DNA from 2 places in the Tritonibacter sp. AK171 genome. Region 2 is predicted to be linked to the other one. Evidence: riboswitches for the same ligand, from Rfam matches in the RefSeq annotation. Region 2 holds a riboswitch; the other holds the start of a gene.
The links. Region 2 has a riboswitch for cobalamin ahead of QNI81_RS14270 ((2Fe-2S) ferredoxin domain-containing protein). Riboswitches for the same ligand answer to the same signal wherever they lie in the genome.
Positions count from the first base shown of each region.

Region 1: linked by a shared signal. The riboswitch ahead of QNI81_RS02790 (CbtB domain-containing protein) and the one ahead of QNI81_RS14270 ((2Fe-2S) ferredoxin domain-containing protein) in region 2 are both predicted to bind cobalamin.

Region 1 is NZ_CP126134.1:591,317-599,265, reverse strand. It holds gene QNI81_RS02825 (cobalt-precorrin-6A reductase) at 1-476, opposite strand, end outside; gene cbiE (precorrin-6y C5,15-methyltransferase (decarboxylating) subunit CbiE) at 475-1,683, shown strand; gene QNI81_RS02815 (cobalamin biosynthesis protein) at 1,680-2,042, shown strand; gene cobM (precorrin-4 C(11)-methyltransferase) at 2,039-2,833, shown strand; gene QNI81_RS02805 (cobyrinic acid a,c-diamide synthase CobB) at 2,915-4,231, shown strand; gene cobA (uroporphyrinogen-III C-methyltransferase) at 4,228-4,965, shown strand; gene QNI81_RS02795 (DUF1636 family protein) at 4,962-5,330, shown strand; cobalamin riboswitch at 5,392-5,602, shown strand; gene QNI81_RS02790 (CbtB domain-containing protein) at 5,642-5,812, shown strand; gene QNI81_RS02785 (CbtA family protein) at 5,817-6,515, shown strand; gene QNI81_RS02780 (hypothetical protein) at 6,625-7,116, shown strand; gene cobF (precorrin-6A synthase (deacetylating)) at 7,188-7,949, shown strand, end outside.
Region 2 is NZ_CP126134.1:3,022,931-3,030,879, forward strand. It holds gene QNI81_RS14250 (siderophore ABC transporter substrate-binding protein) at 1-547, shown strand, start outside; gene QNI81_RS14255 (ABC transporter permease) at 554-1,504, shown strand; gene QNI81_RS14260 (iron chelate uptake ABC transporter family permease subunit) at 1,494-2,438, shown strand; gene QNI81_RS14265 (iron ABC transporter ATP-binding protein) at 2,435-3,187, shown strand; cobalamin riboswitch at 3,228-3,442, shown strand; gene QNI81_RS14270 ((2Fe-2S) ferredoxin domain-containing protein) at 3,531-4,250, shown strand; gene QNI81_RS14275 (ABC transporter substrate-binding protein) at 4,237-5,169, shown strand; gene QNI81_RS14280 (FecCD family ABC transporter permease) at 5,170-6,177, shown strand; gene QNI81_RS14285 (ABC transporter ATP-binding protein) at 6,167-6,949, shown strand; gene QNI81_RS14290 (methyl-accepting chemotaxis protein) at 6,957-7,949, opposite strand, start outside.

The DNA of each region.
Region 1 (7,949 bases), 690 kb from region 2:
AGATAGTGGTTTTTGGGCTTTGCCGCGAACTCCGCCACATGTTGCTTGCCGATGGCCAGAAACACCCGTGCGCCGGCCTCCGGCAGGGCGGCGACTGCGCCCGCCATATCCGCCACATGGACCCAGTGATCGCCCGGGTTCGACTGCCACGCAGGCCTCTCAAAGGCCACCAGCCCCACCCCAGCCTCAGCGCAGGCCCGCACCGCGTTGGTGCTCATCTGCGCGGCAAAGGGATGGGTGGCATCGACCACATGGGTGATCCCCTCGCGGCGCAAATAGTCGACCAATCCAGACACGCCCCCAAACCCGCCGATACGGCAGGGCAACGGCTGCTGCGCCGGGCGCGCGGTGCGGCCTGCGTAGGAAAACACCGCCTGACGCCCGGCCACCGGATCGTCCGAAACCCAGGCTTGCGCCAAATGCGCCGCCAGATGCGAAGCTTCGGTGGTGCCGCCCAGAAGCAGGAGCTTGGTCATGTCTGATCCTCTGACAAAGGGCGGTGCGCGCCCATGGCTGACCCTGATCGGGCTGGGGGAAAATGGCCCCGAAGGGCTGTCGGATGCAAGCCGTGCAGCACTCCGAGTCGCAGAAATCATCATCGGCGGGCCGCGTCATCTGGAACTGGTCGATGCAGGCGCACGCGGGCAGGCCTGGCCCGTACCGTTTTCCACTGTACCGGTGCTGGCCGCACGCGGTCGCGCGACGGTGGTGCTGGCGTCCGGCGATCCCTTCTGGCACGGCGCAGGCGGCAGCCTGCTGCGCGATCTGGACCGCTGCGAATGGACGTCCCACCCGGCGCCCTCCTGCTTTGCGCTGGCCGCCAATGCGCTGGGGTGGAAACTTGAGGACACGCTCTGCCTAGGCCTTCATGCCGCGCCCTTCGCGCGCCTGCGCCCGGTTTTGGGCCGTAGCACGCAAGCGATCTGCACCCTGCGTGATGGCGCGGCGGCGGCGGAACTGGCTGCCTATCTATGCGAGATCGGCTTTGGCACCAGCGCGATCACCGTGCTGGAGCGCCTTGGCGGACCAAAGGAGCGCATCCGCACGACCACCGCCCAAGGGTTTGACCTCACCGACATAGACGCCCCCGTGGTGGCGGCACTCACGGCATCAGGCACGGGCCTGCCGCAGGCATCCGGCCTTGAGGATGCACTCTTTGCCAATGACGGGCAGATCACCAAACGCCCCATCCGCGCGCTGACGCTCTCGGCCCTTGCCCCGCGCGTGGGCGAACATCTGTGGGATATTGGCGGCGGATCGGGATCTGTCTCGGTGGAGTGGTGCCTTGCGGCCCGAGGGGCCACGGCAACCACATTTGAGGCCCGCGCCGATCGGCTGGAGAATATTCGCCGCAATGCCGCGGCTTTTGGCCTTTCGCATCGCATGACAGCCCTTGAGGGCCGCGCGCCGGAGGTACTGGAGGGTCGTTCCCCGCCCGATTGCGTATTTATCGGCGGCGGAGGGTCGCAGGCCCTCATCGACCACCTCTGGCAGATCCTGCCCGCAGGCACGCGCCTTGTCGCCAATGGTGTGACACTGGAAACCGAGATCCTGTTGATGCAGGCTCATGCCACTCATGGCGGTCATCTGCTCAAAGCGGAAATCGCCGAAGCTGGCCCCTTAGGGTCCATGCGCGGCTGGGAACGTGCCCGCCCCGTGATCCAGTGGAGCGTCACCCGATGATGATTGCAGGCTTTGGCTTTTCCAACCGCGCCACCGAGGCAAGCCTTGCGGAGGCTTACAATGCGCTGCAAAGGCGCCCGGATCGGGTGGTGACCCTGCGTGCCAAGGCCGACAGCCCCGTGTTTCGCGCTTTTGCGCTGGCACAAAACCTCACGGTCGAGACCCTTGATGAGGACCAGATCACCGGGGTCGCGACCCCCACCCTTTCGCCGCGCATCCATGCGCGGTTCAACACCGGATCGGTGGCCGAAGCCTGCGCCCTTGTGGCAGCGGGCGCAGGCGCGCGGCTGATCCAGAGACGATTTGTGACCACGGACGGGCTTGCCACCGTGGCGCTTGCGGAGATGATAGAGAGATGACCGTTCATTTCATTGGTGCCGGACCGGGTGCCGCCGACCTGATTACCCTGCGCGGGCGCGACCTGATCGCGGCCTGTCCGGTGTGCCTTTATGCCGGCTCTCTGGTGCCCGAGGCGCTGCTCAGCCATTGCCCCGAGGGGGCCAGGATCATCAACACCGCGCCGCTGTCGCTGGATGAAATCATGGCAGAGATCGCCAGTGCTCACGCCGCCGGCCACGACATCGCGCGGCTTCACTCCGGGGATCTGTCGGTCTGGTCCGCCATGGGCGAACAGCTGCGCCGCCTGCGCGATCTGAATATCCCCTATGACATCACCCCCGGTGTGCCTGCCTTTGCGGCTGGTGCGGCGGCGCTGGGGACCGAGCTTACCCTGCCCGGCGTGGCACAATCGCTGGTGCTCACGCGCACCTCGGGGCGCGCCTCGGCGATGCCCGAAGGCGAGACGCTGGAGAATTTCGCCGCCACCGGCGCAACGCTTGCGATCCACCTGTCGGTGCATGTGCTGGACGATGTGGTGGCGCGGCTGACGCCCGCCTATGGCGCGGAGTGTCCGGTGGCCATCGTCTGGCGCGCCAGTTGGCCGGATCAGAAGATCGTCAAGGCAACGCTTGGGTCCATTATCGAGGCAACCGAGGGCGCGCGCGGGCGCACCGCGCTGATCCTCGTGGGCCATGCCCTGGGCGCAGAGGATTTCGCCGAAAGCTGCCTTTATGGCGCGGATTATGACCGCCGTTATCGTCCGCAAAGTGCCGACAGCCCGTGGTCGGAATGGAGCGAAGGCGATGACTGATCACGCGATGCATCACGCCAAGATCAGCGCCCGAGTCTGGGTGGGGGCGCAAGCGACACGAGCGAATGAGGATTGGCACATATGACCCATTTCCCCAAAGGCCTGATGATCTCCGCGCCCTCCTCCGGCACAGGCAAGACCACCGTCATGCTGGGCCTGCTGCGCGCGCTCAAGGACGATGGTCTGACCGTGCAGCCCTTCAAGAGCGGACCGGATTATATCGACCCCGCGTTTCACTTTGCGGCCGCCGGACGAGCGTCCTTCAACCTTGATACATGGGCGATGGACAGTGCGCTGCTTGATGCTGTCGCCACCCAGGCCCAAGGCGCTGATATCTGCGTCGGTGAAGGGTCGATGGGCCTCTTTGACGGGGTCGCCACGCGCGGCCAGTCTGGCTTTGGCTCCTCGGCAGAGACCGCGCTCAGGATGGGCTGGCCGGTGGTGCTGGTGATCGACGTGGGCGGACAAGCACAATCCGCCGCCGCCACCGCGCTGGGGTTCAAGATGTACAACCCCGATTTGCCCTTTGCGGGCGTGATCCTGAACCGGGTGGCCAGCCCTCGGCACGAGCGGCTCACCCGGCTCGGGATGGAGCGCGCGGGCGTCAAGGTGCTTGGCTCCCTGCCCCGGCGCGGTGATCTGACCCTGCCCGAACGCCATCTTGGCCTCATTCAGGCGGTGGAGCACCCGGACCTTGAGGCCGCGATTGCGGGCTATGCCGCCTTTTTGCGCGAAAACGTCGATCTCGACGCAATCCAAGCGGCGGCCAGCACCGCTGCCGCACCCACGCCGCGCGCCCTGCCACACCCGCCTGCGCAGCGCATCGCATTGGCGCGCGATGCTGCGTTTTCCTTTACCTACCCGCATCTGTTGGAAGGCTGGCGTGCCGCCGGGGCCGAGATCCTGCCGTTCTCGCCCCTGAAGGATGAGGCCCCCGCCACCGACGCCGATCTGGTATGGCTGCCCGGCGGCTATCCGGAGCTGCATGGTGCCACACTTGCCGCTGCCGAAAACTGGCGCAAAGGCATGGCAAAACATGCTGAGACCAAACCCGTGCATGGCGAGTGCGGCGGCTATATGGCGCTGGGGGAGGCCCTGATCGACAAGGAAGGCACCCGGCACCAGATGGCGGGGCTCCTCGGGCTTGTCACATCGTATGAGAAGCGCAAATTCCACCTCGGCTATCGCCGTGCGGAATTGCAGGCCCCGATGCCGGGCTTTGACAATGGTGCCTATTTGCGCGGGCATGAGTTCCATTACTCGACCATTCTGGATGAACCCGACGCACCGCTGGCGCGCGTCATGGACGCTGACGGCAATCCGGTCCCCGAAACCGGATCCATCAAGGGTCATGTCACCGGCACCTTTTTCCACCTGATCACCGGAGAGCACGCATGAGCGGGTTTGTCAGCTTTGTCTCCTCCGGGCCGGGTGATCCGGACCTGCTGACGGTAAAGGCCGTCAAACGTCTGGAAGCGGCGGATGCGGTGCTGTTTGACGACCTGTCCTCGGGTCCGATCCTGTCGCATGCGCGCGAGGATGCGGATCTGGTGGGCGTGGGCAAACGCGCGGGCCGCCCCTCGCCCAAACAGGACCACGTGAGCCAGCTTCTGGTGGATTATGCCCAATCCGGTGCCCATGTGGTGCGGTTGAAATCCGGGGATTCCGGCGTCTTTGGCCGCCTTGAGGAAGAGATGATCGCACTGCGCACCGCTGGCATCAAATATGAGATCATCCCCGGGGTTACCGCCGCCTCTGCCGCCGCCGCCGCTGCGGGAATTCCGCTGACCCGGCGGCTGACCGCGCGCCGGTTGCAGTTCATCACCGGCCATGACGTGACCGGCGGCCTGCCGGATCACATGAACCTTGCGGCCCTTGCCGACCCTGAGGCAACCACCGTGGTCTATATGGGCAAGCGCACCTTTGCGGCGCTGCTGTCCCTGCTGCTGGAGGCGGGCCTGCCGCAAGACACACCTGCACTGGTGGCGCTTGGGGTCTCGACGCCCGCGCAAGAGCTGCACCGGGTGACGGTGGCCACCCTGCCCGAGCTGTTGGAGGCGATCACATCGCCTGCGCCGGTACTGATCCTATATGGGCCACTGGCAGAAGAAGACGCCCCCGCCCCGGCATGACACAGCCCATGATCTCGCTCTGCCGTACCTGCCGCGACGCAGACCCTACGCTGACCGACCAACTGGCGGCGGCGCTGCGCGCGGCGGGGCTTAAGGCAGAGGTGCAGGGGGTCGATTGCATGTCAGGCTGTACCCGTCCGCAGACCCTCGCCGTGCGCCAGAGCGGCAAGACTGCTTATCTCTTTGGCGAGATCACCACGGCGGACCTGCCAGATATCATCACCTTTTTGCGGCTCTATGACGCCAGCGCCGACGGCACGCTGAGCGATGCGCGCCCACTGGGCGATCTGCGCTTTAAGGCGATCGCACGCATCCCTGCGACCTTGGGCCAGACCGCAACACCACCAGATCAATCGCAGGGCTAGATGACGGGAACGCGCGCCGCAAAGGCGGTTTCATGCTTGACCGATCAGACCCCGACACCGCAATATCACCGCTATACGGTGTCCCAGAGCGCACAGCGCCGGGACTGAAACGGGAATGAGGAACGGCGGACCCAATCGCGGCGCCCGAGCCTCAACCGCCCCCGCGACTGTGAGCGGAGAGCGACATTCAGCATCCACTGGCCCTGCGCCGGGAAGGAGAATGATCGCCGCGACCCGCAAGTCAGGAGACCGGCCGTATCAAACGAGGACAGTTAATGTGCCGTCGGGTGTGACGGTACGGAGGACGACTAATGACGACCAAGACGATCAAATCGACCGCCTCTGCCGGCAGCATCATCCCGGTGCTCTTTGCCGTGGTTCTGGGGCTGGGGATCATCACCGTGACGGGCCATGTCCAGGCCTCGACCCTGCATGATGCGGCGCATGACGTGCGCCACGCCACCGGCTTCCCCTGCCACTAAGCAGATGTTTGGACGCATTCTGACCAGCGCGCTGTTCGCTGGTGCTGCAGCGGGGCTGATTGCCGCCCTTCTGCAGCTTTTCTTCGTGCAACCTGTGCTGTTGCATGCTGAGCTATATGAATCCGGCGAGCTGGTGCATTTTGGCGGTGAGGCCGTTTCCGCCCACCCCGATTTGCCCGGCCTGTTTGATGAGCCGATGCGCAATCTGCTCAGCATTCTGTTCACCATGCTGACCTACACTGGCTATGCGCTGGTGATGGTGGCCTTGATGTCTCAGGCTGAGCGGCAGGGCCATGAGATCACCGCCCGGCATGGAATCATCTGGGGGCTTGCGGGCTTTGTCGCGTTTCACTTCGCTCCCGGTCTGACACTGGCGCCAGAAGTACCCGGCGTCGCTGCCGCAGATGTGGGCGCGCGGCAGGTCTGGTGGGTTGCCACAGTCGCCAGTGCAGGGGTTGCCATGTGGCTGATCGCCTTTGGCGGCAATCTGGTGGCCTATGTGATCGCCGCATTGTTGCTGATGGCCCCGCATGTGATTGGCGCGCCAGAGCCTGATAGCTTTACCGGTCCGGTACCCACTGAAATTGGGGCGCTTTTTGCGGCGCGTGCCTTTGGGATTGGCATGGCGGCATGGGTCTTGCTTGGAGCGTTCTGCGCCTATTTCTGGCAGTCAGAGACCGCACACGCAGAGACCACCGCATAAGCTGACGCCTTTTGCCCCCGCCGCTGCAACAGGTGTCGCGGCGGGGGTTTTAACACAGGGCGGCCCCTTCGCCGTTCTCACGAGAGCTCCTCTAACATATTGAGATCACATGTCCCGTTCGCTTGCGCTTTTTGCCATTGGCCTTGTTTTTGGGGGTGGTATCGGCTTTGTCACCGCTGCCGGAAATGGTGTGGCCTTTGAAGGTCACGACCATAGTAATCCCGCGCATCATGGCGGCACCACCGGGATGATGGCGCACGATCATTCTGCCATGGTGAACACCCCCGCGGGTGACGACGCCCCAAGGGTCGAAATCAGCGTCACGCCCGATGCAATGTCAGGTTGGAACCTGCAGGTGGAAACGCAAAATTTCCGTTTTGCCCCAGAACATGCCTCAGGCGCGGATCAACCCGGCGAGGGCCACGCCCATGTCTATGTAAACGATGAGAAAATCGCGCGGCTCTATGGCGCATGGATGCATATCCCTGCTCTTCCCAAAGGCGGCGCAGAGGTCAAAGTCTCGCTCAACTCCAACAGCCACGGCATGATCGCGGTCGATGGCGTCCCGGTCGAGGCGACACTCTGGGTCGGCAGTCAGTAACCCTGCCCTCTTGACCTCTCTCCCAGAGGCCCCCATTGCGGTCAGACCACTAGAACGAACGGAGAGCGCCCATGCTCCAGCTTTGCCTGATCGGTATCGGCACCGGCAACCCCAAGCATCTGACGCTGGAGGCGGTCGAGGCGATCCGCGCGCAGGATCTGATCTTGATCCCCCATAAGGGCGCTGGCAAAGACGATCTTGCAGGCCTGAGGCAAGCAATCTGTGCGGAAGTGCTGACCGGGGTAGCGCATCCGCCTAAGATTGTTGAGTTTGACCTGCCCGTGCGTGATCCAGCCACAGCAGACTATCGTCAGCGCGTGGACAACTGGCACGATGCTATCGCGCAGGTCTGGCAGGCTACGCTGGCGGCACATCTGCCCGAGGGCGGACAGGCAGGGTTTCTGGTCTGGGGCGATCCTTCGCTCTATGACAGCACCATGCGCATCGCCGAGCGCCTGAAGACGCGGATGGAGATGCAGATGCGAGTGATCCCCGGCATCACCTCAATTCAAGCGCTGACGGCGGCGCATGGCGTACCGCTCAATCACATCGGCGCACCGGTGCAGATCACCACCGGCCGCCGCCTGCGTGATACGGGCTGGCCTATGGGCTGCGACACGCTGGTGATTATGCTGGATGGCGAATGTTCCTTTCAGAGCATTGCGGCCCCCGAACACGTGATGATCCACTGGTCCGCCTATGCGGGTATGGCCAATGAGATCAATATCGCGGGGCGGTTGTCTGAGGTGCAGGAAGAGATCCTCGCCACCCGCGCCCGTGCCCGCGCGGAACATGGCTGGATCATGGATATCTACCTACTGGAACGGTTAGGC
Region 2 (7,949 bases):
TCCAGCCATTGATATGACGATCTGGGAAGATGTCGTTGGACAGGGGCTGGCGCGCTTGGACACCTACGGCAAGATCTTTGGTCGCGAAGATAAGGCGGCCGAATTGCGCGCGGATTTTGATGCGCAGCTAAAGAGCGCCCGTGCCGCGGTGGCAGATAAGGGGACGGCTTTGATCATCCTGACCAACGGTCCGAAAATTTCGGCTTATGGCAAGGCGGGCCGGTTTGGCTGGGTGCATTCCACACTCGACCTGCCAGAAGCAGCGGCGGAGATCAGCGATTCCACACATGGTGAAAGCATATCTTTTGAATTTATCCAGACCGTGAACCCGGACTGGTTAATTGTGATCGACCGTCTCGCTGCGATTGGTCAGCCGGGCGAGGATGCGAAAACCACGCTCGACAACACGTTGATGCACGAAACCAAAGCGTGGAAGAACGATCAGGTCGTCTATCTCAACGCATCAGATATCTACATCTCCGGCGGTGGCATTCAGTCGATGATGCGCACGCTTTCGGATATTGAGGCCGGTTTCAACGGAAACTGATCTTTGATGTCGCGCACTGCCTTGGGTGTTCTGGCCCTCAGCCTCTTGTTCGTTGGGTCGCTCTTTGTTGGAGCGACCCCTCTTTCGCCGATGGACGTTACGACGCCGGAGGCGAGGGCCTTAATCTGGGACAGTCGCCTGCCGCGCGCATTTGCTGTGGTCCTGACCGGTGCGTCACTGGCGATTGCCGGTCAGATCATGCAACTCATCGCGCGCAACAGATTTGTGGAGCCGATGACCGCCGGTACCGGTCAAAGCGCGATGCTCGGACTGTTGGTCGTTTCCGTCTGTCTGCCGGCGGCTTCCGTTGGGCTCAAGATGGCGCTCGCGGCCTTTGCTGCCCTGATCGGGAGCATCGGTTTTTTTGCGATCACCCGCCGCCTGCCGCCAGAGGAGCCGCTGTTGGTGCCGCTCGTGGGTATCGTCTACGGCGGTGTGATTGGCTCGGCCGCCGTCTACATCGGTTTTCAACTTGATATGCTGCAATACATCGACATCTGGCTGACCGGTGAGTTCTCCGGCACGATGCGTGGGCGATACGAATTGCTGTGGATTGCAGGTCTTGCGGCCGTGCTGAGTTATCTGGTGGCGGATCAGTTTTCCATTCTTGGCCTCGGGGAAACGGTGAGCCTCAACCTCGGCCTCAACTACCGTCAGGTCGTCCTGAGCGGTCTGGTGGTGATTTCTGTGGTGACGGGCCTCACCGTTGTGACAGTGGGCGCGATCCCCTTTATCGGGCTGGTGGTGCCAAATCTTGTCAGCCGCCTCGTCGGTGACAATCTGCGCCGCAGCCTGCCGCTGACGGCAATGGCGGGTGCAGGTTTGGTCTTGGCTTCGGATATTTTTGCGCGCCTTGTGGTGCATCCGTTCGAGGTGCCCGTGGCGACCGTCATCGGCATCATCGGCGCGGCTGTCTTCCTGTGGATGCTTTACGGCAGAGGGCAGCATGTATCGTAATCGCCTGTTGTTACTCACGCTCGCCCTCGTGGCCTGCGCACTCGCCTATCTGTTCACTGGCGTGAAGGGGAGCCTTGAGTTTGCGCTGATGTTTCGCGGCAAAAAACTCGCGGCATTATTGTTGATTGGCGCAGCGCAGGCGGTGGCGGCGGTGATGTTTCAGACCATTTCCGGCAATCGCATCCTGACACCTGCGATCATGGGGTTTGATGCGCTTTACGTTTTGATCCTGACAGCCGCAGTGGTCGCACTGGGAGCACCTGCCTATCAACAGCTCGATCCGGGGCTATTGATGCTGACCAATGCGACGTTGATGTGTGCGGCGGCGGTGATGCTCTTTGGCCTGTTGTTGCGCAAAGGGCAGGGCGACCTGATGCGCATGCTTCTGACCGGGGTGGTCTTGGCGGTCATGCTGCGTTCTATCACTGGCCTCTTGCAGCGTGTGATCGACCCAAGTGAATACGCTGTAGTACAAGCGGCCTCTTTTGCGCGGTTCTCGCGGGCCGAAACGGATCTGCTGGGCGTCTCCGCTCTTCTCTGCTGTGGTGCACTGGGATTGGCGTGGCGTATGCGGCACCGGTTGGATGTGCTGGCACTCGGACCGGTGGCATCAACCTCGCTGGGGGAACCACCACTTCGCGGGCAGCGCTGGGCGCTCTTGCTGATTTCAGTTCTGGTTGCGGTCTCGACCGCATTGGTGGGGCCAGTGGCCTTCTTTGGTCTCTTGGTTTCTGCGCTGACCTATCTGGTTCTGCCAACCTATCGCCATGCGATCCTGCTGCCGGGTAGCGCGCTGATTTCCGGCGTGATCCTTGTTGGCGGCCAATGGGCGCTCGAGCGTGTCTTTGCCTTTACCACCCCGCTCAGTGTCGTGGTCGAATTCCTTGGTGGGGTGGTGTTCCTGCTGTTGTTGATGAAAGGACTGAAACGATGATCGAGGTCCAGAACCTGTCCCATGATATCCATGGTGCTCCGATCCTCAGGGATATTTCTGTCTCTGTCCCCAAAGGCGGCGTTGTCGCGCTTGTTGGTCCCAATGGTGCGGGTAAATCCACGCTGCTGTCGCTCATGGCGCGGCTAATACCGCGGCAACAGGGGCGTATCACGGTGGATGAGCTTGTCGTGGGCGAAAGCGATGACAAGGATTTGGCACGGCGCCTCGCGATTCTGCCGCAAACGGTTCACGCCGCAAGCCGTTTGACAGTGCGCGATTTGGTGGGCTTTGGCCGGTATCCCTATCACAGGGGACGCCCAACGCCTGATGACCGCGCGATGGTTGAGGATGGCATGCGCCTCTTTGATCTGTTGCCGCTGGCAGAACGGTCGCTTGATACGTTGTCCGGTGGGCAACGACAGCGCGCGTTTGTGGCGATGACCTATGTGCAGGATACGGATTATTTGCTGCTGGATGAGCCGTTGAACAATCTCGATCTGGCGGCCTCGCGCGCGCTGATGGCCCGCCTCAGAGATCTGGCAGACAATAAGGACCGCACGGTTATCATCGTGCTGCATGACATCAATTTTGCCACCGCCTACGCCGACCGTGTTCTGGTGATGAAGGAGGGGCGCCTTTGTGCAGATGGTGCACCACAGGATGTGATTACCGAGACGCTGATCCAGAGCGTCTTTGAAACCGACGCGCCATTGCGCACGGTTGAGGGTCGGCCGGTCGTGATGGTCTGATCCGGCTCCTCCCTGTCGCTTGACACAGGCCGTCTCACTGACGCAAGAGAGTAGCGATGGTTCCCCGACGCCTAAGGCAAGTGGGATGAAAAGGGAATTCGGTGAGGAGGAGCCAAAGGGCGCCGAATCCGAAACTGCCCCCGCAACTGTAAGCGGCAAGTGCCCCGTCACACACCACTGATCCAAATGGGTCGGGAAGGGACGGACGCGCAACGACCCGCAAGTCAGGAGACCTGCCATCGCGATGTATAAACCAAGCGGGCGGTGGGCCTGCGGAGGACGCGATGCCAGATGTGATGTATCTGATGGACTGCAGTTGCCTACCTCCCGTTGGAGGGCTGGGATGCACGTTTATCTCTACCTGATTTCAGCGACTTACGTGAGCGCAAAGCGTTTCGCAGCACTGGCCCAAGGGCTTGAGGCCGCCGCTCCTGTTCCCGTCATGGCCATTCGACTGGAGGCAGAGGGGCAAGGTCTTTGGGCTGCGCTTGATGAACTCCTCGCGCGGGGGGCCAGCCGTATTGATCTGCGCCCGGTCGGAATGCCGTTTTCACAATCGCTGGAGAAATGGCTGCCCAGTGCAGCAGGTGCATGGCTTGCCCAGCAATCGGGCTCAACACCGGAGTTGTTTTTTGCCAGCAGCCCGGAACACGACGCGGCCACCGTGCGCGCTATTGCGCGGGCTGAGGTACCCCTGCGCCGGATTGGTGAAAAACCTGCGGGTGAGATGGGGAAGGGTTGGGATTTGCCGCCTGCGCATCGGCACCACCTGTTGGTTTGCACAGGTCCGCGTTGCCATGTGAAAGACGCGCCCAACCTTGCTGACACACTCAAGGTGGAAATTCGGCGCGCCGGGCTCAGTGACAGCTGCTTGGTGACCACCACCGGTTGCGTGTTTCCATGTAACGCCGGACCGGTGATCGTGCATTACCCGCGCGGCGATTGGTATCGCGTGGCCGATCTCTCAGACATCCAGAGCTTTGTCGCGACCGTCCTCGCAAAGGGTGGCCGACTTGAACATCTTATTTTTCATCAAACGGGAGTGTCCCATGAACCTGCGTAATTTGCTGCTGCCGCTCGGGTTGCTGGCCTCGGCGGCGCATGCCGATCCGGTCACCATTGAAAGCTGTGGCGTCTCACATACTTTTGAGAACCCACCGAGCCGCGCCATCACCCTCAATCAGCAGGCGACAGAAGTCATGCTGGCGTTGGGGTTGCAGGACGCGATGGTTGGCACCGCCTATATGGATGATGCCATCCCGGAACAATGGAAGGCCGCCTATGACACCGTGCCCGTGCTGGCTGAAAAATACCCAGCTGCTGAGGTGGTGTTGGCAAAGGAGCCTGATTTCCTCTTTGCCGGATTTGGTTCTGCTTTCTCTGAGGACAATCTCGGCGAGGCGACCAAATGGCATGACCTTGGCGTTGGCACCTATCTGGTGGATGCTTCATGTAAGGAAAAGCACCCCAAGGACGTGCCTTTGACTGTTGAGCCGATCTTCCACGACATTGAAACGGTTGGGAAACTCTTTGCAGTCGAAGATCGTGCAGAAGACCTAGTGGGCACGCTCAAAGCCCGTCTGGACGCAGTGACGGCCACGCCTGCGGGCGAAGGCCAATCCGCGTTTATCTACGACAGCGGTACCGATACGCCGTTTTCTATTGGTTGTTGCGGCGGGCCTGCGCTTCTGTCTCAGCTCACGGGTCTCAATAGCATCAGCAGCGATGTTCCGGGCACTTGGGTCGATCTGTCGTGGGAACGCGTTGTGGCCGCTGATCCGGATGTCATCCTGCTGATTGAGGCCGACTGGTCCACGGCTGCCGACAAGCGTGCCTACATGGAGGCGGACCCGGTGTTGAGAGAGTTGCGCGCTGTCAAAGAGGGCCGTTTTGTTACCGTGCCGTTTTCCGAAACGCTCTTGGGGATGCGATTTGCCGATGGTGTTGAAAACCTGAACGATCAGCTTGCAGGGCTGAAATAAGTGAGCCGAGGATCGCCGCTCTTGCTGCCACTTTCTGTTGCGGTGCTACTGCTCGCGACGGCGGCCGGTGTCCTTTGGGGCACGGCTGAGATCACTTGGAGCGAACGGCTGGCGATCCTTTTGCGCAGTGAAGACGCGCCGCGCGGTTTGTCGATGATTGTTTGGCAGTGGCGCATCCCTCGGGTGCTTGCGGTGGGCATGATCGGTGCGGGGCTGACCCTTGCGGGTTTGTTGATGCAAACCGCGCTGCGCAACCCGATGGCTGACCCTTATCTCATGGGGGTGTCATCTGGCGCGTCCGCTGCTGCGGTTGGAGCGATTATTTGGTTTCCCGCAAGCGTTACGCAGACGCTGGGCGTGCCGTTGATCGCGTTCCTTGGTGCGGCTGCGGCGTTTTTGCTCACCATATCGCTATCGACACGCCGTGGGCGATCCCTCGATCCTTTGGTGGTCATTCTTGCGGGCGTTGCGGTGTCTCTGATGTTTCAGGCGCTCACTGCGTTTTTCCTTTATGTCGGCGATCCGCATGCCACCCGCAACGCCATGGGGTGGTTGATGGGAACCGCCGCTGGCACCGATTGGCATGAACTGCCGCTGTTGCTGGTGATACTGGTGATCTCCCTGTTTCTCGCCTTGCGAACGGCATCCAAGCTGGATGCGACCCTATTGGGGGACGAGCGTGCGCAATCTCTTGGGGTGAACGTGGGGCGCATCCGGGTATTGGTGTTCTTTGTCACCATTGCACTGACGGGTATCGCAGTTGCGATTGCGGGGATTGTGGGGTTTGTTGGTCTGATCTTGCCGCATATGGCGCGGCTGCTGGTTGGCGCGCGCCACCGGGTGCTGATCCCGCAGGCTGTGATCCTCGGAGCGATCACCTTGATCCTCGTGGATTTGGCTTGTCGGGTGCTCCTCGCGCCTGAGGAATTACCGCTCGGGGTTCTGCTCGCATTGCTGGCTGCCCCGCCGTTCATATATATCCTGAGGGGGATGGCGCGTGTCCGATGAGCCAATACTCGAAATTTGTGATCTCTCGGTAGACGTGGGTGGGCAGCCTTATGTGCGGGATCTGTCGCTCCGGGTCAAACGCGGGCAATTCCACGGGCTTCTTGGTCCCAATGGCGCCGGTAAAACCACACTTCTGCGGGTTCTGTATCGTGCGCTGCGGCCTCAGGCGGGCGAGGTACGTCTGCATGGCCGTGCGCAGTCAGAGTATAGCCCCATCGAATGGTCTCGGCATGTGGGAGCATTGGTGCAGGGTGGGGGGCTGCTCGCAGGTCTGACACCTGCTGATATCGTAGAGATTGGCCTGACAATGCGGGACATTCCTTGCGAAAAGCGCAGAGAAGCAACGCAGGATGCGCTGCAATTGGTTGGGCTTCAGGACAAGGCGAACCAAGACGCCGAGAGCCTCTCTGGCGGCGAGTTGCAGCGTTGCTATTTCGCTCAGCTTCTGGCCTGCGATCCTGAGGTCTATGTTCTGGACGAGCCGACCAACCATCTGGATTTGCACTACCAGCTCAGACTGCTGGATGAGGTCAGGCGCCGTGGGCGTACCGCGATCGTGTCATTTCATGATCTCGGGCTGGCGGCGCGCTATTGCGATACGGTGCATTTGATGCAGGAGGGGCGATTGGTGGCCGAAGGCATGCCGGAAGATGTGCTCACCCGTGAGGTTCTCTATCACCACTATCGTGTTGACGGCGTACTAAAGGGTCACAGTCTTAAGTTAGAAGGGCCGGTTCTTGATGGAACCAGCCCTTTGCAAGCAGCAGAGTGACGAGACTTTAGGCGACCATATGCCCCTCGCCCGGAGTGTCGTAGGCCTGATCCAGATTGGCGGAGTGGCTTGAACCCGTCTCCTCGATTTTGAACCGATTTACCGATGCCACCAGCTTAGCCGCCTCATCGCGCAGCATTTGTGTTGATGCGGCGGTTTGTTCCAGCATGGCGGCGTTCTTTTGCGAGCTCTGATCTAGATGCGTGACCGCACTGTTCACCTCAGTGAGGCTGCTGGATTGCTCAACATTTGCGGCACTGATCTGGTCGACCATTTTGACGATACTGGCGACACTCTCTTTGATTGCGCTTAGTTCACCACCCGTGCGGCTAACAAGTTCAACACCCTGAGTGACCTCGTTTGAGCTGTTTCGGATCAGCTCATTGATCTCTTGGGTGGCTGCCGCAGAACGTTGTGCGAGGGCGCGTACTTCGGATGCCACGACTGCAAAACCTGCTCCAGCCTCGCCTGCACGGGCTGCTTCTACGCCAGCATTCAGCGCCAGTAGATTTGTCTGAAACGATACACCCTCGATCAGATCGGTGATCTTGCTGATCGCTTCTGAGGCTTCGCGAATCCGGTTGATGGACGCGGTTGTTTCCTCGGCCACTCTCAGAGTGGAGTTGACCCGGTTCTGGGCGTCGCGCACGAAATCATAGGCTTGGCGAGAGTTGGATGCGGTATCCTGAACAGAATCGTTCAGTACTTGGATGGCCCCAGTGGTTTCTTCAAGCGACGCAGCGGTGTCTTCACCGCGTTTGGATGCATCAAATGTCGCTGCAGCGATTTCATTCGCGGTGTTATTCAGCGTGATGCTGCTTTCGGCGAGTTGGCGGATGACGTCAGTTTGCGTTTGGCTGAGCGTATCAACAGCCATAGCGATGTCTGCAAACACTCCGCGATGGGTATCAGGCATCCGCACCGTGAGGTCGCCGCTTGCAAGTGCGTCAACGGTGAAACGGACGTCGGCGAGTCCGTTCTCCACGACTGTTCCGATGGC